DNA from 2 places in the Peribacillus sp. NPDC097295 genome. Region 2 is predicted to be linked to the other one. Evidence: riboswitches for the same ligand, from Rfam matches in the RefSeq annotation. Region 2 holds a riboswitch; the other holds the start of a gene.
The links. Region 2 has a riboswitch for cyclic di-AMP ahead of ACIQXN_RS12385 (hypothetical protein). Riboswitches for the same ligand answer to the same signal wherever they lie in the genome.

Region 1: it holds a riboswitch for cyclic di-AMP, as region 2 does, so the genes downstream of both, ACIQXN_RS20870 (cation:dicarboxylate symporter family transporter) here and ACIQXN_RS12385 (hypothetical protein) in region 2, are expected to answer to the same signal.

What each region holds. Positions count from the first base shown of each region.
Region 1 is NZ_JBIWCW010000025.1:17,256-29,010, reverse strand. Features, by position in the region: gene ACIQXN_RS20875 (efflux RND transporter periplasmic adaptor subunit) at 1-1,017, shown strand, start outside; cyclic di-AMP (ydaO/yuaA leader) riboswitch at 1,193-1,341, shown strand; gene ACIQXN_RS20870 (cation:dicarboxylate symporter family transporter) at 1,514-2,776, shown strand; gene ACIQXN_RS20865 (hypothetical protein) at 2,984-3,766, shown strand; gene ACIQXN_RS20860 (D-alanine--D-alanine ligase) at 3,926-5,008, shown strand; gene ACIQXN_RS20855 (UDP-N-acetylmuramoyl-tripeptide--D-alanyl-D-alanine ligase) at 5,152-6,531, shown strand; gene ACIQXN_RS20850 (PP2C family protein-serine/threonine phosphatase) at 6,590-7,741, opposite strand; gene ACIQXN_RS20845 (protoglobin domain-containing protein) at 7,918-9,279, shown strand; gene ACIQXN_RS20840 (hypothetical protein) at 9,304-9,633, shown strand; gene ACIQXN_RS20835 (ATP-binding protein) at 9,608-10,039, shown strand; gene ACIQXN_RS20830 (STAS domain-containing protein) at 10,020-10,319, shown strand; gene cshA (degradosome RNA helicase CshA) at 11,188-11,755, shown strand, end outside.
Region 2 is NZ_JBIWCW010000006.1:47,708-59,462, reverse strand. Features, by position in the region: gene prpD (2-methylcitrate dehydratase) at 1-329, shown strand, start outside; gene prpB (methylisocitrate lyase) at 343-1,251, shown strand; partial or broken gene ACIQXN_RS12410 (hypothetical protein) at 1,650-1,986, shown strand; gene ACIQXN_RS12405 (metal-sensitive transcriptional regulator) at 2,231-2,578, shown strand; gene copZ (copper chaperone CopZ) at 2,595-2,801, shown strand; gene ACIQXN_RS12395 (heavy metal translocating P-type ATPase) at 2,882-5,290, shown strand; gene ACIQXN_RS12390 (Na-translocating system protein MpsC family protein) at 5,388-5,762, opposite strand; cyclic di-AMP (ydaO/yuaA leader) riboswitch at 6,008-6,150, shown strand; gene ACIQXN_RS12385 (hypothetical protein) at 6,187-6,564, shown strand; gene ACIQXN_RS12380 (potassium-transporting ATPase subunit F) at 7,060-7,131, shown strand; gene kdpA (potassium-transporting ATPase subunit KdpA) at 7,157-8,830, shown strand; gene kdpB (potassium-transporting ATPase subunit KdpB) at 8,853-10,895, shown strand; gene kdpC (potassium-transporting ATPase subunit KdpC) at 10,921-11,478, shown strand; gene ACIQXN_RS12360 (universal stress protein) at 11,541-11,755, shown strand, end outside.

The DNA.
Region 1 (11,755 bases), on a different contig from region 2:
GAAGGGGACGAGGTAACTGCTGGAACCTCGTTATTTGAATACACTACAACTAAACTTGACGCATTAAAGGATAATTTGGAAGCGGAAAAAGCAGCGGCTCAAGGAGAAATTACTGGGATTGACGAGTACATAAAAAAATTAAATACTTATCAAAGCAGTCTGACCCTTGATTCGAATAAAACGGTTATTGATGAAACGGTTGAAAAGAATTTGAATATCGACATCACCACGTCTTCCTCGGATTTAATTAAAAGTAATATTGAGCAAGAGAAGTACAAGCAGGAACTTGAAAAAAGTAACCTGGAGGAAAAAGTGGTCATGCTGGAAGCTCAATTAAGTTCAATCGAGGTGCAAACGAATGCCGTCGAGACGACAAGTGAAGCGGACGGTACCGTGAAAAACATCAATAAAAATTTGTCGAACCCGATTATTTCAATCGCTTCTGCAGAAATGGCTATCGAAGGAACCTTTACTGAAGAACAGTTAAAGAAGGCAATGGTGGGAATGGAGTTAAAGGCAAGTGCTCCTGACTTGAATAAGAAATTGGCTGGAACGATAAGCCGTATTCATTCTTATCCAAAAGACGAACCTACTCTTAAGGAAGAGAATAGATACCCATTCCAGGCGAAGATCGTGGCAGATCCCAAAGAGTCCGAACCGTTATTAGCCGGTTCAAAGGTCGATCTTACGGTGATAACGAATGTGAAGGCGGGAGTGCCGGTCGTACCCACGAAAGCGGTGCATGATGCGAAGCAGCCACATGTTTATGCATTAACCAACAAAGGACATGTGGATCGTCAATACCTTACAAAAGGTGCTCATGCAAAAGGGAAACAGGAAATCCTTAAAGGGCCAACAGTGGGGGATGTCATTCTGTTAGACCCAAAAAAGGTAGTGAAAAACCATTCTCGCTTCATTACACCACTTAGTTTTGAAAAAATGAATCCTGGAACTTATAAGAAATTATCTACCCGGGAGAAAATTAGATACATTTTACTAGGAATTTTGGAAAAATAATTTATATTAATCCAAAATTGGTTATTAACCTTTTTTAAACCTTAAACTAATTACCTATTTAAACAATAAGTGTAAACTAAATTAGCTCTTAATATTCAGAATTTATCGATGCATTTCAAGGCTTGGATATGAAAATATATTTACAGATTTATATTTTTAGTATAATATTTTAATATAAGTTAGTTCGCTTAATCTTATAAAAAAGAACGGGGGAACCATTTTTGCGGATTTCATCCGCTAGGGGTGAATTCAGAGATGAAAGGGCCATTGTGTTTCCGATTCCTAACCCGACAGCTAACCCCGTAAGCGTCTTCGAGGGAACATGTGTGAATAACCGCGAATAGGGAAAATGACACGTAGTGTGTCTTTTTTTTAAGCGTAAGGATAGAAGTTTTTCAATATACAGAAAAATTTTTCTCTTTTTATTAGTATCTTGTTTCCCTTACCGAGACAAATGTTTTTACATCAAAGACTATATGGAAGGTGAGGAAATTAAATGAAGAAAATCAAACTGAGTTTAGCGACTCAAATTTTTATTGGCTTAATTCTAGGGATTATCGTAGGTGCTATATTTTATGGAAGTGAGACAGCCCAAGGCTATCTACAACCATTAGGCGATATCTTCTTACGAATGATAAAAATGATCGTCGTTCCGATTATCGTTTCTAGCCTAATCGTTGCAGTTGCAGGCGTGGGTGATTTAAAATCAGTAGGGAAATTAGGTGCGAAGTCACTATCCTACTTTATAGTAGTAACATTAGTGGCGATCGGTGTAGGATTAATGTCCGCTAACATTATTCAGCCTGGTGCAGGCGTCGACATGGGTAATCTAGAACAAACTGATATTTCTACGTATGTTGATACAGCAGAGTCTAAGCAACACGAATCATTTATAGACACAATCGTTCATATTGTACCATCTAATCCAATCAAAGCTATGGTAGAAGGCGATATGCTTGCCATCATCTTCTTCTCAGTATTGTTTGGACTAAGCATTGCAGCTATTGGTGAAAAGGGTGTACCAGTCTTCCGTTTCTTCCAAGGAGCTGCGGAAGGTATGTTCAACTTAACGAATATGGTTATGAAGTTTGCTCCAATTGGGGTGTTTGCACTTATCGGTGTGACCATTTCTAAATTTGGATTATCATCATTGATTCCATTGGGGAAATTAGCCCTTTCTGTTTACGGAACGATGATTTTCTTCGTCATTGTCATTCTTGGTCTCATTGCAAAATTTGTCGGCTTCAGTATCTTTAAGTTAATCGGAATTTTAAAAGAAGAATTAATCTTAGCATTCTCTACAGCGAGTTCTGAAGCGGTTCTTCCAAGAATCATGGAGAAGATGGAGAAAGCAGGATGTCCTAAACATATTACATCCTTTGTTATTCCGACTGGTTATTCTTTTAACCTTGATGGTTCTACATTATATCAAGCTTTAGCAGCCATCTTCATTGCTCAAATGTATGGGATAGACCTAAGCGCTTATGAGCAAATTACGTTAATGTTAGTATTGATGATTACCTCTAAAGGGATTGCCGGTGTACCTGGCGTATCATTCGTTGTGCTTTTAGCAACATTAGGAACTGTTGGTATCCCAATTGAAGGACTGGCATTCATTGCAGGTATTGACCGTATTCTTGATATGGGACGTACTGTGGTTAACGTTATCGGTAACTCTCTTGCGGCAATTGTCATTTCTAAGTGGGAAGGTCAATTTAACCCTCCAGCAGAAAATGATAAGCTCGGACAAGCTTCATAATATGGTCAAAACTCCAGGGTGTTAACACTCTGGAGTTTTTTATTTGAAAAAGGCCATTGAAGTTCAAATGGTCAATATTTATGAGCGGTTCAGAAGAAGGTTGTTTTCTATAGTGGTATTTATAATTCTATTTTATATAACCTTCGTGAATAATGAAAAGTTTGATAAAATATAACTAATGATGAAAGGGTCGGAGGGAATGTGATCATGAAAAATGAAGATAATGATATCTTATATATGCATATGCAGGCTTCCGAACGATTTGTCCTCTTTAACGGCCTTAGTTTTCGGGAATTTACTTGTTCCCTGCCTCATGGCTTGAATTCCATCTTATTATTGAAACATCAATATGATGGTGGGGACTACAACTTGAATGTCTTGCTGGAGAGTGTTTCATCCGATAATATCACTAAGCTGTTGAAAGAGGATGTCCGAGCATATGGGGATTTCTGTTGGATTGACTTTGAAGAAGCGGATAGTCTAGAAGAATTGGAAGGAAGGGAATTAGCAGAACTCTTATATGTAGCGCATACCAAAAATCATTTAGATCCCCCTTTCTTTCGTAAAATGAATAACCAATTTGTTTACCTAGCCCAGGACGATGGGTGGTTTAATAAAATTTACTTTCGTTCGATCTCGACGTACTATAAGATGCTGGGGAACTTGATACCTTCAAAACTAGAATCATTGAAGGCGGAAAGAACGTGGTTAGGCATTAGGAAGAAAAAAGAATTACCGACAATTCCTTTAGATATTATTTCTTCTCTTGCTCCTATTTTGGCGGAAGGTCTCGTTTTTTCTTTTAGACATGTCAAGTTTACAAGGGCAAAAATAGAAATCCCAGCTTGGATTGTGGGAGATTATTTGAACATGGATGAGATGCATGATGACTTTATAGGAAGGAAAGTGCAAGGGCCAGATGCCTTCATTACTTTTCAACGTAAAGAAAAGGTTTGGGAGAGCGTAATAAATACGACGCTTTATAAATAACTCCTCTTTCGTTCACTAGGATTCATGGTCGTAGGACTTGTAGTCAGACGCATAACTTATATAATTGTAACCAGGGAGGTTGGAAGTTTCACTTTTCCCGCTTTAGTGTAAAATGATACAATGGAATATGGTTAAAAGAATATTGGAGGGTAATAACTCATGAAAACTAAACTTGGTTTGCTTTATGGTGGAAAATCTGCAGAACATGATGTTTCTTTGCAGACAGCTTTAGCAGTCATTAAAGCTCTCGATTTAGCAAAGTTTGATATATATCCGATTTACATAACAAAAGAAGGGTCTTGGGTAAATGGACCAAAGTTAACAGGACCGGCAAAATCTGTGGAGGATTTGATTTTATCATCTGACAAACTGACATCGCCTTTGTCTTTGCAAGCTCATTTAACGGATGAAGAAAGTGGATCCACGGGGTATGATGTCATTTTCCCTCTTCTTCATGGTCCGAATGGTGAAGATGGAACGGTTCAAGGAATGCTTGAGTTGTTGAATCTTCCTTATGTGGGAAATGGGGTACTTGCTTCATCTGCTGGGATGGATAAGGTCATCATGAAAAACATTTTTGCGCAAGCGGGACTTCCGCAAGTTAAATATACATGGTTCATCCGCTCCGAATGGGAAAATAACATGGAACTCTCCATAAAAAAGGTGGAGGAAGAATGTGGCTACCCATGTTTTGTAAAGCCGGCTAATCTAGGGTCAAGCGTAGGGGTCAGCAAATGTAATACACCGGATGAATTGAAGAAGGCAGTGGCAGAAGCATTCCAATTCGACCGAAAGATCATTATTGAAGAAGGAGTCATTGCCCGCGAAGTGGAGTTTGGCGTTATCGGCAATGATAACCCCTCTTGTTCTGTGGCGGGAGAAATCATTCCGAAGACGGACTTTGACTTCTACGATTATTCAGCTAAGTATGTCGATGGAAATTCAGCGATGGCTATACCAGCCGAAATAGAGGAAAGTGAATATAAGGCTTTATCTCAAATGGCCATAACGGCCTTCAAGTCACTGGACTGTTCAGGACTTGTTCGTGCCGATTTCTTTTTGACGAAAGACGGAAAAGTCTATATCAATGAAGTGAACACGATGCCTGGCTTTACGCCATTCAGCATGTTCCCGCTATTATGGAAGCATACGGGACTTGAATATCCACAATTAATCGAAGAACTTGTAAAGCTTGCTTTAGAGCGCCATGAAGAAAAACAACAAATTAAATATACAGTTTAAGTAGTAAAGTAAGGTGGGTCCATACTTCATTTGTATGAAAAGCTCACTCTAGCAAGCAGGAATCGGTTCTTCATGCCGATTGCTGCTTAGTTTTGTTATAAAGACAATAGAAGAACGGTTCGATGAAAGAAGGAGGAACGAAATTGATAAAGAGAACGTTGAAACAAGTGTCTGAGATGGTAAATGGATTAAATGATAGTAAGGCATCAGAGCTCATTGAAATTCATGGTGTCACCATCGATTCAAGGGCGGTTACAAAAGGGTGCTTATTCGTTCCGTTAAAGGGTGAGCAAGTGGATGGCCATCAATATGTCAGGAATGCCCTTGCACAAGGAGCAGCCGCGTCCTTTTGGCAAAAGGATATTCCGAATCCTCCTACTGACTTACCGATCATTCTTGTGGAAAATACTGAAAAGGCCTTACAGGAATTAGCACGTGCCTATCGGGAGCAATTGAAAATAAAAGTCATTGGAGTAACGGGAAGCAATGGTAAAACCACTACGAAAGATATGACGGCTGCCCTGCTGGCCACTACCTATAAAGTCCATAAGACGAATGGGAACTTCAATAATCATCTTGGATTACCACTTACGATTCTTTCGATGGGGGAGGAAACGGAAGCTGCCGTCTTGGAAATGGGCATGAGTAGCCGTGGGGAAATCGAATTTTTATCCAAGTTGGCAAAACCCGATGTAGCCATCATTACAAATATAGGCGAATCGCATTTGTTGGATTTAGGTTCACGAGAAGAAATCGCCAATGCCAAGCTAGAAATTGTAGAGGGATTAGCACAGGGAGGAACGCTTATCTACCACGGTGACGAACCATTGTTGGAAAGCCGGATTCAAAAGGAATTCACCCATTTACGCGTTATATCCTTCGGCCGTACGGAGCGTAATGATTTGTTTCCATTGACGATTACACAGGGTGCGGACAGTACTTCTTTCACACTTGGTGGAGTGAATCAAGGTGACTATCATATTCCGGTATTGGGACAGCATAACGTGCTCAATGCTTTGGCCGCTATCCTTGCCGCAAAAGAATTGCAAATAGACAACGAAGCTATCCATAAGGGCTTAGAAGCCATTCGCCTCACTAATATGAGGATGGAGATGGTCGAAGGAGCAAATGGGCAGAAAATCATTAATGATGCTTACAATGCCAGCCCCACATCCGTAAAAGCAGCCATTGAGTTGATTGAGGGATTATCAGGTTTCAGGAATAAAATCCTTGTGCTAGGAGATATGCTGGAATTAGGAGCAAGCGAAAAAGATTTCCACTTGAAAATAGGTGAACTGATAGCGGTTGATCATATTGATAAGGTCTATACATATGGTCCGCTTGCCGATTATATTGCAAAAGGTGCAAGTAAAACATTTGCAGCGGATAATGTTCGTTCTTTCCAAGATAAACAGCTTTTAATAGAAACACTTAAAGCATCAACAGAGGCTAACGATTTAATCCTCGTCAAAGCTTCAAGAGGTATGAAATTAGAAGAAGTCGTTAAAGATTTACAAAAATGAATATCACCAAAGGAAGAGCCGATTTTGTTATAAAGTCGGCTCTTTTCATTTGAAGGACTCAAAATAACGTACCTGCAATGATGCAAATATCATCATTGATTTCTGAATGCTTCATCCTCGATAGTAATAATTCCTGGAGAAGGTCAGATGTATCCAAATGGACATTATCTATGAATTCCTGTTCGATATTCTCAAATCTATGAACGGTTTGGTTACTTGGTGACTCAGAAAGGCCATCGGTATAAATAATGAAACGGCTTCCAGCCTCATAGTGGATAAACCCTTTTTCTATGGACATTTCTGGTACAAGGCCTATAGGCATAGAGCCTTTACTTAAACTATGCAATTCGTTATTGCAAGGGGAATACATCATTGCGGGAGGATGCCCGTTGTTTACATATTCAATAAGTCTGGTATTCGTATCAACATAAGCAATGAAAGCTGTAAAATAAGCAACATTCGTGGTTTCCTTTTGATACTCTTGAAATAAATGCCCCATATGCTTGTTCAGTTCTTTCGTAATGAAGGCTGGATCTTTTACACGCTTGATAAGCCCGGGCATTAACGAGCGGATGGACATACTGATTAGCGCAGCATGAATTCCTTTTCCACATACATCGATGATTATGAATCCATACTTTCCGTCATCGACCTCCAACCAGTAAAATAAATCCCCGGAAAGTTCACTAGAGGGTTGAAAAAGCCCATGTATCTCAATATCTTTCTTTTGTATGGATTTCGGAAGAACTAATTGCTGAAAGTTTTGAGCGACACGCAAATTTTGTTTCACCTTAAGGCTGATACTTTCTAATTCTCGTTCCTTCATCCTGGCGGAGTACAACTGCATGCTAATATTCTGTAAGGCTTTAAGTTTCAGCTTAACCTCCACTGGACTTGCTGGAATGGCTATAGACTCATAAATCGTTTTTTTTGGTAATAGTTGAGGGTCATTTAACTTTTTTGATCGTTTGTAAATGAATAGGATGGGAATTTCATAAGACTCAGCTAAGGCAAACAAAGCGGTTTGTTGGGAGGAATCTTTTGAAAGATATAAAGGTAGGATAAATAACGATTGCAATAAGTCTGATGAATCTTGAAACAAATGTTGTTGTCCTACCGGGTCTTTTAAAAAAATGACTTCCTTACCTATGGCCTGCAATACAAGACAAAAGTCTCTGCATTCTGGGATATCCAACATATATATATTCATGTAACCCCCTGATATATTTTTTCATCTTAATAGGACTATAATACTACATAAAGACACATTTTAATCTTTTTTTGTATATTAATTCATAATATTGTTGATATTACTCTCTTTTAATTGGGTTATACTGTTATTGGATATGGGTAAAAAGTCTTATGTTGAGGGAAGGGGGAATACAGTTGGGTGGGTGTCCATTCAGATCTTTATTTAGTGTACAAAGTAAGGAATCTTTGAAAAACCCAGATAAGCAGTCTTCAGTCCTCATTAAACCAGGATCTACTTCGACTCGTGCTCCTATATTCTCGGAAATAGAAAAAGGAAAGAATGCCCTTCAACTTATGTTTCTGAGTTTGGAAGAAGAGGATATTACAACTCTCATGAGGCTAAAGCCTATTATGGAAAAGAATGTAGGAAAGATAGTGGATGCTTTTTATGGACATATACAAGAGATTCCCAACCTAACCATGATCATTCAGGAACATTCCACCATACAACGGCTAAAACAGACATTAGAGAAATACATTTTGGATATGGTTTCAGGAGACATTGGAGAGAAATACGTCGTTCGACGGAAGGTTATTGGTAGCGTCCATAACCGAATTGGCCTTTTCCCTGAGTGGTATATTGGTGCTTTTAGCATTATTCAGCATGAGGTACTGCAGATGTTGACTCGTGAGTGTAATAGCTCGGAGGAAGCTCAGACTTATTATTACTCATTTCAAAAACTCTGTTCATTCGACATGCAAATTGCGATTCAGACATATATAGAGTCTTATACATCCTCTATGATGAAGCTAAATGAGATCGAGGAGGTTCAATATCGTTTGAATGATTCTTCATCCATTTTAGCGTCAAGTGCTAAACAGACTGCAGTATCGCTAGCTGATCGGGATATTCAAGTGCAAAATATGCTCTCAGCCATTGATGAGATAAATGTGGGATCGAAAGCAATGATTACCCATGTTGAAACAGGAAAAAGCAATGTCGCAAAGGCTTTGAAGAAAGTCGATGATGTCGTGGATTTAATCGAAAAGGTTAAGGGGCTGACAGATGAGTTAAATGCAAACTCTTTACATATCGGGCAAGTGGTACAAACGATACGATCCATTTCTAATCAAACGAATATCCTATCCCTAAATGCAGGGATTGAAGCAGCACGAGCAGGAGAACATGGAAAAGGTTTCTCTATAGTCGCCCAGGAAGTTAGGAACCTAGCTCGTAAAACCGAGGTTTCCCTAGATGCCATTCAACAGCAGGTTGCATCGGTTCAGGAGACAGTGGTGAAATTTGATGAGAGTTTTCAAAGTATTGTGAATGAAACGAGGTTCTTTAGGAGTGTAAATAAAGAAATCGTTGATATTCTGGATGATTCGGTAAAAAGCGTTAAAGAAAGCGATGGGATGATTAGTCATTTGGGTAGAGAGATAGGGGAGTTCAGGGAAACGTTTGAGGAACTTACAGTGGCATCCTCCCAAATAACTGAAATGGCTGAGCAGTTGAGTTTCTTGAATATCGAATTATCAAAGAAATTCAAGATCTAGGATACTAAACTAAAGAGGTGACCTATGAAGAAAGGGTACCTGAAATTTGAAGGAAGAACGTTTATATCAAACGATGAAATGATTCAAGTCCTATTAGAACAGGCAAATGAAAAGATTATTCGCATAGATTTGGGAGAAGTATCCAATAGCCCGGAGGAGAGGCTGTTTATCAAATTGTGGCTATTGCAAATCGATAGATGTGGGGAAGAAGAGCTACCAATAGAAGTAAAGGCAAGAATAGGTTCAGTCTGGAGCCAATTTTACCGATTAGAACACCAGGAAGATTATATTCATCCCTATCTTTCAAAAATTTTGGAGCAGATTCAAAATGACAATAAAAAATATTCAGGTTAGAAAGTTAAACATGAAGACATTACCCCAGACTGTAAACGAGATCATGCAGGAATTTGAAATATTCAAGATAAAGGATAGCTCTGATGTTTTATTCTTTAATGTGAAATTGGTGATTTGGGAACTTCTTACTAACGTCATACAACATGAAGCCGAGGAGAAGGCTGATATTGAGATTCAGGAAGAACCCTTTGAAAAACTCTCCATAAAGCTACATTCTTTTGCTGAAGGTTTTAATTGGGAAAGGTATAGGAATATGGAATGCCCAGATGTGAGCAATGAAAGAGGACGGGGATTGTACTTGATCCAGCAATTATGTCAATTTTCCTATGATGAGTCGGGGAAAATAGCAACAGCAATTTTTAATGTGAAAGAGGTGGTGGGTGCGAATGCTCCATACCCATATTAATCAAGATACGTTCAACATAAATATTTTAAACGATGTTCATTATGAAAACTCAACTTACTTTGAACGGTTATTGAATACATTTCAGGTTCCCGACAACATAAATCGTATTCAAATTGATTTATCAAAAGTAAACTTTATTGATAGCACTGGCATTAGCTTTCTCGTCAAATGGCTATATCCTTTATCAGCAAAACTCGATATAGAATTAACGGGAGCAACGGAACCTGTGAAAAAAATACTGTCCATTTGCAAAATGGATCAATTTGTTTTGTTGGTCTAAATGAGAAGGAGTTCGGGAACCCTAGAGGTACTCGAACTTTTTTGTTGTGGATAGGATTCAATCACCATTATTCCACTTTACTTCCGCGTCAAGGCTTTGGCGTCATAGGTATCCAGGCGTCTATTTAATGGCATGTAATGTGAATATCTTCAGTAGGAGCGATGGGTGCGAAAATATCCTTTATTGCAATAACAGTTTGAAAATGGTAATATTAAATATGAGTTTAAATGTCTTATCATTGATGAATATTTATATTAGATCAATCAGGTTGGGGCAACAAATTTTACATGTTTTTCATGAGGTTTTTTGAGATTATTTTAAATAGGCCGCGCGTCTGGTCATAGATAAAAGCTGCGTACCATAGTGGCTTTAGTAGCTAATAGGGAAACAAGCTGCATATAGCGCCTTTCCACTTCTGCACATCCTCAACGCACCGGGCCTGTTTTGTATAAGAATCTTGGCGCTCGTCAAGTTTTATTCAGACAGACTTTTAAGTCTGTGGAATAATAGGTGCAGCAGCCCTCACCTGAATTAAGCGGTCAATAGCCGTTTATACTACTTTTAATTTTCCATATTGAATTTAATTTTGGTTACATGCACTTTTAAAAAGATGGGCGTATGTTAAAAATAAACTCTACACGTGCGCAATGCTTAAAATGCCAGTAAAACGATTGTGCTGGTATATTTCCTTTTTAAAAAATCATATTGAGTTCATTAGAACTAAAAGGTAGATATTCTTTTAGGTGATAATGATAAACTTTTTCATAAGATAAAGTAGAACATCTGTCATGATGATGAGGATTTGAACTAACCATTCGTGCATTGAATGCACGTGTAAATTTACGATATAAAAAGGAGTACGAAAACATTGACATTGTTTAGCGAATTAGGATTAGATAGAACGTCTATGAAATCAATAGAAAAAATGGGATTTGAGGAAGCAAGTCCGATTCAAGCCCAAACGATTCCTCTAGCACTTGAAGGTAAGGATATTATTGGTCAAGCGCAAACTGGAACAGGTAAAACAGCAGCATTCGGTATTCCATTAATGGAAAACATCGATATTGCCAACGAAAACGTGCAAGGAATCGTCATTGCACCTACTCGTGAGTTAGCTATTCAAGTTTCTGAAGAACTTTTCAAACTTGGTTACGGAAAACGCGCTCGTGTATTAGCGGTGTACGGCGGACAAGACATCGACCGTCAAATCCGTGCTTTAAAGAAAAAACCTCATATCATCGTTGGTACGCCAGGTCGTCTTTTAGACCATATCAAACGTAAAAACATCAAATTAGGTGGAGTACACACTGTAGTTCTTGATGAAGCGGATGAAATGCTTAACATGGGATTCATTGAAGATATCGAGTCTATCCTTTCAACGGTTCCTGATGAAAGACAAACATTGCTTTTCTCAGCTACAATGCCTGACCCAATCC
Region 2 (11,755 bases):
GAATTGATCAGCTGAGGGATAAAATGGTGGTAGTGGAAAATAAACAATATACTACGGATTACCTTGATCCGAACAAGCGCTCAATCGCTAATGCTGTACAAATCCATTATCGAGATGGAACGGTTTCGGAACTTGTGGAATGTGAATATCCTCTTGGTCATCGTTTTAGAAGAGAAGAAGCGTTTCCAAAGGTTATTAAGAAATTCACTGATAACATTAGTACCCATTATTCACAAAAACAACAAAAGAAAATTCAAGAAGCATGTTTAAACCAAAAGGTATTATCCAATTTAAAAGTAAACGAATTTGTGAATTTATTTTTAATCTAAGGGGGGCTTATCAGTGGCTTGGATAGTAAATAAACAATCATCACAGGAAGAACTGGCAGAACGTTTCTTGCAATTAATACAAGCATCAGGCATTTTACAAATTCCAGGTACGCATGATGCAATGGCAGGGCTCATAGCTAAGGAATCAGGCTTCCATGCCCTATATTTATCTGGGGCCGCTTATACAGCGAGCCGAGGTTTACCCGATTTAGGTATTGTATCTTCTGGAGAAGTGGCGGAACGTGCAAGAGATATTGTCCGTGCTACAGATTTGCCGATACTAGTGGATATCGATACAGGATTTGGTGGGGTGCTGAATGTGGCCCGTACGGCTAGAGAAATGCAAGAAGTAGGAATAGCAGCCGTCCAAATAGAAGACCAAGACCTCCCGAAGAAATGTGGTCATTTAAATGGTAAAAAGCTTGTATCTACAGAAGAGATGCAGCAAAAAATCAAGGCAATTAAACAGGTTGCACCTTCACTCATTATCGTGGCGCGGACGGATGCACGGGCAGTAGAAGGAGTCGAAGCTGCCATTGAAAGAGTGCATGCCTATGTCGAAGCTGGAGCGGACGCCATATTTCCGGAAGCACTGCAATCAGAAGAAGAGTTCCGACACTTTGCCCAACGAATTGATGTGCCATTGTTGGCCAATATGACCGAATTTGGGAAAACGCCATATTATACAGCAGAAGAATTTTATGACATGGGTTACCAGATGGTGATTTATCCTGTATCTTCTCTTCGTGTAGCGGCAAAAGCCTATGAGCGAGTGTTTGAACAAATCAAGAATCAGGGCACACAAAAGGAATCCTTGTCAGATATGCAAACTCGTAGCGAGTTATATGAGACAATTGCTTATCATGATTTTGAAGGCTTAGATAAAGATATCGCTAAAACGGTTTTAACTAAAGAACAATAGATAAAAGATGCTAATGGGGCTGTCCCGAAAGGGGTAATTTAGCCCGAATTGATTAAAAGTGAAGAGGCAGAAATGTTGATTTAACTACATTTCTGCCTCTTCACTTTTGCGTTATTTTGTTTAATAAGGTCTTATGAGACAGCTCCTTACTTTTTTAACAGGAGACTTTTACAAGGGTTTGCAGTTTAATTCCAAACCTTTTTTAAAAGGCAATTTTCGTAAGTGTTGTTAAAGGGGTATTTTTTTGGGTGATATGATTTTTTAGGATGCCTTTCAACTAAAAGAATGGGCTAGTGAAAATAGTCAGAAGTGAAAAGGAGAGAGTGAAAATGAGTTTAGCAAGTTATATCGGGTGTAATGTAGAGATACCACTTAGTGATGAGGATTGAGATAAATTAATTATAATTGGCAATTGTTTCTCAGATAAGTATGACCGACTAAATGTAAAGGTCCATCAATTTCCTACATCCTATGTTTATGAAGTATCAAGCAATTTGGTGATTGAGATTACGGAATATGTGAACAAAAAAATAGTGCTGAATCGAAAGAAAAGCTGATTGCACTATGTGAAATTATGGACAGCTACCTTGAAGAAGGTGATTTTTTTGAACTGTATAGTTGATGGGTGGGGAAGAAGCGGATAAGCGAGAAAATACGATAACCCTGAAAATCACTAATTTTGATATTGACCAAATTGAAATACCTGAAAAAACACTAGTAAGATTTGAGAAATAAGTTCCCCATTTCAACTCAAGTGGGTTAATTCAATAGCGGTTAAAGTCATTTTTCTAACTGGATGTGACTTTCTAAACCTCCCGCAAATGACTACTACCATATTTTATTGGCAATGAGTTTATGTATCTATATTGAATAGAATTCCTAAGTAAGTAAAGAGTAAAATAGTACAGATTCATAAGAAGTTGAAATTCTTTACATAGGGTAGTGGGGTATGGTATCTTGTTGTTGAGGAGGGATGAGGATGGATAAAGAAATAGAAGAAAAGGACCTTTTCATTGAAGATGAATGCTGTATCAATCCTTCCCAGGACCGGAAGAGTCATCACTCAGATGCAGTAAAAAAGAACTTAACGACCAGGTTAAATCGGATTGAAGGTCAAATCCGTGGTATTAAAGGTCTTATAGAAAAAGATACGTATTGTGATGATGTTATCACCCAAATTGCCGCGACTCAAAGCGCCATGAATAGTGTGGCCAAGATCTTATTGGAAGGTCATATGAGAAATTGTGTCGTGAATAGGTTGAACGATGGAGATACTGAAGTCATAGATGAAGTGCTGATCACGATACAAAAATTAATGAAAAAATAAAGGAGAAGTGAATGGAATGGAAAAAGTAACATTAAACGTAAGCGGTATGTCTTGTGGACATTGTGTGAATGCAGTGGAAAGTAATGTAGGTAAGCTTACTGGCGTAGAAAACGTAAAAGTCTTTCTTGAATCTGGAAAAGTAGAAGTTGCTTTTGAAAAGGAAAAGGTTACTCTTGAAGAAATTAAAGAAACAATCGATGATCAAGGATACGATGTCGAATAAATTGTAAGGGTGCTTTTATCGAGCACTTCTTTTTTGTGAATTATTATACCCCATGGTGGTATAGGAAAGAAGGGGAGGATATGAGTATAAAGGAAACCAGCATGCAAGTGTCTGGAATGACGTGTGCGGCCTGTGCGAACCGGATTGAAAAAGGGTTAAACAAAATGGATGGCGTTGAGGAAGCTACCGTCAATCTAGCCCTTGAAAAATCAACAATTAAATATGACGCTGAAAAGGTAAGAGTCCAGGATTTGGAGAGCAAAATACAAGACTTGGGATATGACGTGGTCAAGGAGAAAAAAGAAATCACCATCACCGGTATGACATGTGCGGCCTGTAGCAATAGAATAGAAAAAGGACTTAATAAGATGGAAGGCGTTTCCGCGGCTACTGTGAATCTTGCGCTTGAAAATGCGACCATTGAATTTAACCCTTCTCAGACTTCTACTCGGGAAATCATCCAGCGAGTCGAGAAGCTTGGATATGGGGCGTTAATCAAGGAGAATGAGCAGGAAGCGGTGGATTATCGCCAGAAAGAAATAAAAAAGCAAAAGAGGAAATTCATTATTTCGCTCATTCTATCATTGCCATTGTTATGGACGATGGTCGGGCATTTTAGCTTCACTTCGTTCATATATATGCCAGATTTCTTGATGAATCCCTGGGTGCAAATGGCTTTCGCTACACCCGTACAATTCATAATCGGTGGACAATTTTATGTAGGTGCATATAAGGCACTGAAGAATAAAAGTGCGAATATGGATGTTTTGGTCGCAATGGGGACATCTGCTGCGTATTTTTACAGTGTATACCAAGCAACCCTTTCTATTGGTGCACATCATCATACGGCACAGTTATACTTCGAAACAAGTTCGATACTGATCACACTCATCCTCCTAGGCAAGCTTTTTGAAGCCAGGGCCAAAGGGCGTTCTTCGGAAGCCATTAAAAAGCTGATGGGGCTTCAGGCCAAAACGGCATTGGTGCTAAGGAATGGAGTCGAACAAACGATATCTCTTGAAGAAGTCATCGTGGGAGACATGGTCCTGGTTAAACCCGGTGAAAAAATTCCGGTGGATGGAGAAGTAATCGAAGGCAATTCCGCTGTCGATGAATCCATGTTAACAGGAGAAAGCATTCCAGTTGATAAAAGTATCGGGGACACGGTGATCGGTTCCACATTGAATAAAAATGGTTTCTTAAAAATGAAAGCTGTCAAGATCGGAAAAGATACGGCTCTTTCGCAAATCATTAAGGTGGTGGAAGCTGCTCAAGGCTCGAAAGCGCCGATCCAAAGGCTGGCAGACAAAATTTCCGGCGTATTCGTACCGATTGTTGTTGGCCTAGCAATTTTAACTTTCCTCGTAAGGATAATCTGGGTGAATCCGGGTGAATTTACGCCAGCTTTTGAAACGATGATTGCAGTATTGGTCATTGCTTGTCCGTGTGCCTTAGGTTTGGCTACACCAACTTCAATCATGGCTGGTTCTGGACGCGCAGCAGAGTTCGGAATTTTATTCAAGGGTGGCGAGCACCTGGAAACGACTCACCACATCGATACGGTTATTTTAGATAAAACGGGGACCGTCACAAACGGGACACCCGTATTGACGGATGTCATCATTGATAATGGAATGAATGAAAAACAGTTTTTGTCTCTGATCGGAGCTGCAGAAAAGCAATCTGAACATCCTCTTGCGGAGTCCATTGTGAAAGGCATACAAGAAAAGGAAATTCCACTTGGGGATGTTCAGGAGTTTGAGGCTATACCAGGTTTTGGTGTGAAAGCGGTCGTGGACCAAAAGGTGTTATTGGTGGGAACCCGTAAATTGATGAAACAAAACCAAGTGGATGTTACTAAAGCGTTAGCTTTGATGGAAGACCTTGAAGGGCAAGGGAAAACATCGATGCTTGCTAGTATTGATGGAGAATATGCAGGTCTTATAGCAGTGGCTGATACGATTAAATTAACATCTCAAAGAGCCATAAATCGGTTAAAAGCGATGGACATTCAGGTCATCATGATAACGGGGGATAATCAAAGGACGGCTAAAGCGATAGGAAACCAAGTCGGGATTGATCAAGTGATTGCGGAGGTGTTGCCAGAAGGGAAAGCGGAAGAAGTGAAAAAACTCCAGGCGTCCGGAAGAAAGGTCGCAATGGTCGGGGACGGAATCAATGATGCACCGGCACTCGCTCTCGCTGATATCGGAATGGCTATCGGGACGGGAACGGATGTCGCCATGGAAGCCTCGGATATAACGCTTATACGGGGTGATTTAAATAGCATTGCGGATGCCATCCTCATGAGCAGAAAAACGATGCGGAACATCAGGCAAAATCTATTTTGGGCTTTTGCTTATAATGTGGTTGGGATACCGATAGCGGCTTTTGGTTTTCTTGCACCGTGGCTTGCAGGTGCTGCGATGGCCTTTAGTTCTGTATCTGTTGTACTTAATGCCCTTCGTCTCCAACGGGTGAAGCTTTGATTTTTGGTATTGATCGGTAAGTCTTTTTTTCAAAAAGGTCAGAAATGTTGTTCGTCAACGTTTCTGCCTTTTTTAGGTTTATTGTTTTGTAAACATGTTATTTGGAACTTTCTAAGTGTTTTTCCAAATCTTTATCAACAATAAAAACTTCGATTCTTTCACCTGTTTTGGTACTAATATCACTATGGGAAGAAAGCACCTTACAGCTTGTTAGTTCTTCGACTATTTTTTCATATTGCTCACTGTACATTTCACGTAGAAGAGAGCGCATTTTCTTTACAAGCTTCTTTCCAGAATCCTGACTGACAAGATGTTTTTCTTCGATAGTCAAAACTCCCTTGAAACGTGTGATGATCATGTCATTAATTATGTAGGTTTTGACTTCTTGTGGACCTCTGCCGATTAAATCACGCTGGAACTTAATGAATGCTGCACTAATTTCGGCTTCAATTTTCTTTTTTTGATTTAGCATAATGCCTCCGACTTCTCCATGGGTTATATATGGGACTTATCATAAAGCCGAATTCAAGTTTTTGTCAATGGAATTATGAGTTTATATGGTAATGTTAGAAAAAAATAGAAAAATAGAGGAAATGATGCTTTTGATTAATAAAATGGATTTAAATGGTTAAAAACGACGTTATTTCTGGTTATATGAAGTTTTTTTTAGGTTTACAAACGTTTGGTAATGAGCGTAGAATATGCTCATCAATAACAATTTGATATCGGCCAAATCTCAAGTGATTGAGAACGGAGGACCCACTATTTATGGGGTTAATTCTGCATTTTGCAGAAGGGATGTGATACTCTTTCGCCATCCTACCCGTCAGCTAACTTCGTCGGCTAAAGCGAAGGAGGTCATAAGACCACCTTAATTCAGGAGGCTTTTTTGTTGTATGTATAGCAAAATAGCAACCTGTCATTTTAGTAGGTCTTTTTATTATGCCTATATTTATGAAAAGGTTTCTTGGAAGACAGATCGCAAAGAGAGCTTTAAAGCTTGCTGGGCGATAAGTAGACCAATGAGTATTTTTTCTCCACTGATTATGTTTGTTTTTGCATGTCTTTCTTGTTTTGGCGTGAATTTTTTCAATCCCGAAACTTTGATGGATATACAATGGCGAACTTTAGGAGAAAGAGTATACATTGGTCTATTTTTTATGTTTTTAATTGGTGGCACTGCACGGATGAGCACGGCGGGGAGTTGGATATTGAAAATTGGGGTGAAAGAAAGTGAGTGCAGTTTTTGTGGTCGGCAAGGGGAAATTATTTGAATCAGTAAAGGATAGCATCAATGAAAGTCATACGGATACACGTAATCTACAAATCTTTGATTATGAGTTAGGAAATTCTAAGAACATTTTTTTGAAATTACCGTTTAAGCAATTAGAACCAAATCACTTTATCTACCTATTTCCTAATTCTCTATTTGATGGGATAAAACTACTTGCACTGTTTTCGGTGTACGAATCAATCCATTTATTTATTGTCACGAGTTGCTACGGATATTCCAAGGAGTACAAAAGAATGGGTGCTGATTGTGTAATCTGTAGTAAACCAGGCACATCTAGCTTTAACTGGCTTTTAACTAGTTAGACTGTCCTACTTGTTAGTGAAGGAGGTGGATCGAAGGTTTCTTCAAAACAAAGGTAAGGTGGGGTTTTTGAATGGAATTTGTAACGATTTTACTTATGTCGGCACCCTTTTTTCTTTTCAGTGGATTTATTCATTTTTGTAACAAAGTTATAACGAAAAAAGGAGAGTAGTATATGTTGTTTCTTATTGCAGGGGCGGTAACCGTGTATTTAATTCATGCTTTACTATACCCGGAAAAATATTAATAGAACGTTAACGGAGGAAATGTAAATGGATTTTTTACAAATCAGTGTGGTGTTGCTTTTTGTAATTTTACTAGCAATACCAATGGCTAAATACTTAACAACGGTATTTTCCCTTGAAACTACAAGGCATGATCGGGTGTTTGGGTGGGTAGAAAGAGGCGTTTATAAACTATCTGGAATCAAGACAAATGATATGAATTGGAAGCAATATGCACAGGCATTGCTCTTGAGTAACTTAGTCATGTTTATTATCTCATATGTGATCTTACGTTTTCAGGGACTATTGCCAGGGAATCCAAGCGAGATCGCTAACATGGATTCTTTACTGGCCTTCAATACGGCAGCAAGTTTTCTTACGAATACCAATTTACAGCATTATAGTGGAGAATCCGGTCTATCGTACTTATCACAAATGGTTGTCATCATCTTCTTGATGTTCACGACACCTGCTACTGGTCTTGCCCTATGCATCGCTTTTTTTAGGGGCTTGACCGGCCAGAGGAGTTTAGGAAACTTCTACGTGGATTTAATTCGATCCATCATTCGGGTGCTTTTGCCACTCTCTGTTTTGGTCAGTTTGATTCTTGTTTCGCAAGGAGTACCACAAACCCTTGATCCTACAGCCGTTGTTACTACTTTAGAAGGAGCGACTCAAAATATAGCAAGGGGACCTGTCGCCGCATTGGAGTCTATCAAACATATAGGGACTAACGGTGGTGGATTCTTTGGTGCCAATTCGGCGCATCCATTTGAGAACCCTAATGCCTTTACGAATGTTTTAGAAATTTTATCGATGATCCTCATTCCTGCTGCCCTCCCATTGACATTTGGATATATGGCCAAAAGTAGAAAACAGGGTTGGATCCTTTTTTCAGCGATGGGACTTATGTTACTTGCCTTCCTTTGTGTGAATTACTTTAGTGAACAAAATGGAAATCCCCAATTGGAAGCGTTAGGCCTATCGCAAGAAAGTGGCAGCATGGAAGGTAAAGAGGTACGTTTTGGCATTGCTCAGAGTGCGCTCTTTACAACGGTTACGACAGCAGCGACCACGGGAACAGTTAATAATATGCATGATACGCTGACGCCGCTCGGGAGCATTGCGCCATTTGGCATGATGATGTTGAATTGCGTATTTGGCGGTGATGGTGTAGGTACGGTAAATATTCTCATGTATTCAATTCTGGCTGTATTCATTGCGGGGCTCATGGTCGGACGTACACCTGAGTTTTTAGGTAAGAAAATTGAAGGAATGGAAATGAAATTAATAGCCATGGCAATTCTTTTGCATCCAATAATCATCTTGGTGCCTTCTGCTCTTGCATTAACAACACAAATGGGGACAGAGGCCATTTCTAATCCAGGTTTTCATGGGATTTCACAAATTATCTACGAGTTTACTTCATCTGCCGCGAATAACGGATCCGGGTTTGAAGGATTAGGAGATAATACACCTTTTTGGAATATTTCCACTGGGTTAGTCATGTTATTTGGCCGTTATTTCTCCATGATTGCCATGATTGCCGTTGGTGGATCATTACTTGCCAAAAAACGTGTCCCAGAAACGATGGGGACATTTAAAACAGATAATAGTACATTTCTTGTCATTCTGTTAAGTACAGTTTTAATTATTGGAGCTTTGACTTTCTTCCCAGTTCTTGCCCTGGGCCCTATCGCAGAATGGTTAACATTTAGATAAATGATGAAAAGGAGTATTACCGATGAATACGAAGCATAATGGAAAAGTAAATAATAATGATATGATTTTTGAAGCGATGAAAGATGCTTTCAAAAAATTAAATCCCAGAACCATGGCCCGAAATCCTGTTATGTTTGTCGTGGAAATTGGGTTTGTCTTGACTCTTTTTCTCACCATATTTCCTCATTTATTTGGGGGGATACCGGATAGGGGATATACCAGTGCGGTGACGGTTATTTTGTTCCTGACGATCCTTTTTGCCAATTTCGCTGAAGCGTTGGCTGAAGGTCGGGGAAAAGCACAAGCAGATAGTTTAAAAAAGACAAAGCAAGATACGAAAGCAAAGGTAATTCAAAAAGATGGATCGATAAAGATTGTCGATGCCACAGAGCTGCGTAAAGGTGACACAGTTTTAGTAGAAGCCAACGATTTAATTCCTAGTGACGGTGATGTCATTGAAGGAGTGGCTGCTGTTGATGAATCAGCCATCACTGGTGAATCCGCAAATGTCATAAAAGAACCAGGCGGGGACTTTAGTTCGGTTACAGGCGGAACTAAAGTGATCAGTGATTATATAAAAATTAGAGTGAGCAGTGATCCCGGGGAGTCATTTCTGGATCGAATGATTAACTTGGTGGAAGGGGCTAAACGGCAAAAAACGCCTAATGAGATTGCCCTTAGCACACTACTTGTGAGTTTGACACTCGTTTTTTTACTTGTTTGCGTAACACTTGTCCCCATTGCTTCGTATATAAAAGTGACATTGCCAATCGCCACTTTGGTTGCATTGCTGGTTTGTTTGATTCCAACGACGATAGGGGGTCTTCTTTCAGCTATAGGAATCGCCGGAATGGACAGAGTGACACAATTCAATGTGATTGCTAAATCTGGAAAATCCGTTGAGGCAGCTGGAGATATCAATACTATCATCCTTGATAAAACAGGCACGATCACACACGGTAACCGGATGGCTTTTGCCTTGCTGCCAGTGCAAGGTGTCAGTCAGAAGGAACTTAATACGTTCGCAGTTTATTCATCCCTTCACGATGAAACCCCAGAAGGACGTTCTGTTGTCGAATTTGTCAAAAAATCGGGGTTGCTTGAAAAAGAATTAGAAAAAGGCGAGTCGGAAGGCATTGATTTTACCGCAGAAACCAGGATGAGCGGGACGGATTTTTCTGATGGGAGGATTGTCAGAAAAGGTGCGGTGGATTCAATAAAGAAGTATATAAAGCAACAGGGAGGAAAGATTCCCAAAGATTTGCAAGATATTAGTGATGAAGTAGCAAGCCAAGGGGGTACACCACTCGTTGTCGCAGAAGGAACTCGGGTATTGGGTGTCATTTATTTAAAGGATACGGTAAAAGCGGGTATGAAAGAAAGATTTGATGAATTGAGGAAAATGGGCATCAAAACCGTCATGTGTACAGGCGATAACCCCTTAACGGCGGCAACAATTGCCAAAGAAGCCGGGGTCGATGATTTCATTGCTGAAGCCAAGCCCGAAGATAAAATTGCCGTGATTAAGCGTGAACAGGCGGAAGGAAAACTTGTTGCGATGACAGGGGATGGAACGAACGACGCCCCTGCTTTGGCACAGGCAGATGTTGGTTTAGCGATGAATACAGGAACTAATGCAGCCAAAGAAGCCGCCAATATGGTGGATTTGGATTCAGATCCTACTAAAATCATTGAGGTGGTGGCAATAGGAAAACAGTTACTCATGACACGCGGAGCATTAACAACGTTCAGTATTGCAAATGATGTAGCTAAATATTTTGCGATCATACCAGCTATGTTCATGTTAGCTATTCCTCAAATGAAAGCTTTAAATATTATGGGATTGGCCACACCTCAAAGTGCGATATTATCTGCCTTGATATTCAATGCCATCATCATCCCGCTCTTGATCCCGTTAGCGATGAAGGGGGTAAAGTATGTTCCAATGAGTGCTACAAGGCTGTTAACGAAGAATCTATTTCTTTATGGATTGGGCGGGGTGATCGTCCCTTTCATTGGCATCAAGTGTATAGACGTAATTCTTGTACTGTTCGGATTAGCTTAAATCAAATATAAGGGTGAGAATAGATATGTTGAAAAATATACGTATTGTATTGGTTTTATTGTTTATATGTGGAATGGCCTATCCGTTACTCATAACGGGTCTTTCACAAGTATTGATGCCTGCCCAAGCAGAGGGTAGCTTAATTAAAAATGAAAAAGGGCAATTTATCGGCTCGGAGTTAATCGGTCAATCTTTTGAAGGCGCTGGATATTTTCATGGGCGTATTTCTTCCATAAACTATGACGCCGCAGGCTCAGGGTCGCTAAACTATTCACCGTCCAATGAAGAAATGATAAAACGAACGGAAGAAGAAATGGCTACATTCCTTAAAGAGAATCCTACCATAAAAAAAGAGGAAATACCTTCTGACTTAATGACAAACTCGGGTTCGGGTCTTGATCCAAATATCTCTCCGAAAGGAGCACTCGTTCAGGTCCCTCGTATTGCAAGAGAAAGGGGAATACCTGAAAAGACTGTATATAACCTTGTTGAAGAACAGACGGAAAATCGTTCAAATGGAATTTTTGGCGAATCCCATATTAATGTTTTGAAGCTGAATATTACTTTGGATGAATTGAAATAAGCGAGAGTGGGAAGTGCTTTTCACTTCCCTATTAATCTAGAAAGAAATCTGGAGGGGGTTTTTTGAGAGAACAATTCAGAAGGAAAACGCCAGATGAAATTCTACAGTCCATTTCTGACATCAAAAAAGGCCGCTTGAAGATTATTCTGGGGTCTGTTAGCGGTTCAGGGAAAACCTATCATTTGCTACTTGAAGGACATGAGTTGAAAAAGCGTGGTATTGATGTTGTAGTCGGGATCATTAGTGATTCTAATAACAAGATCACGATGGAACAAGT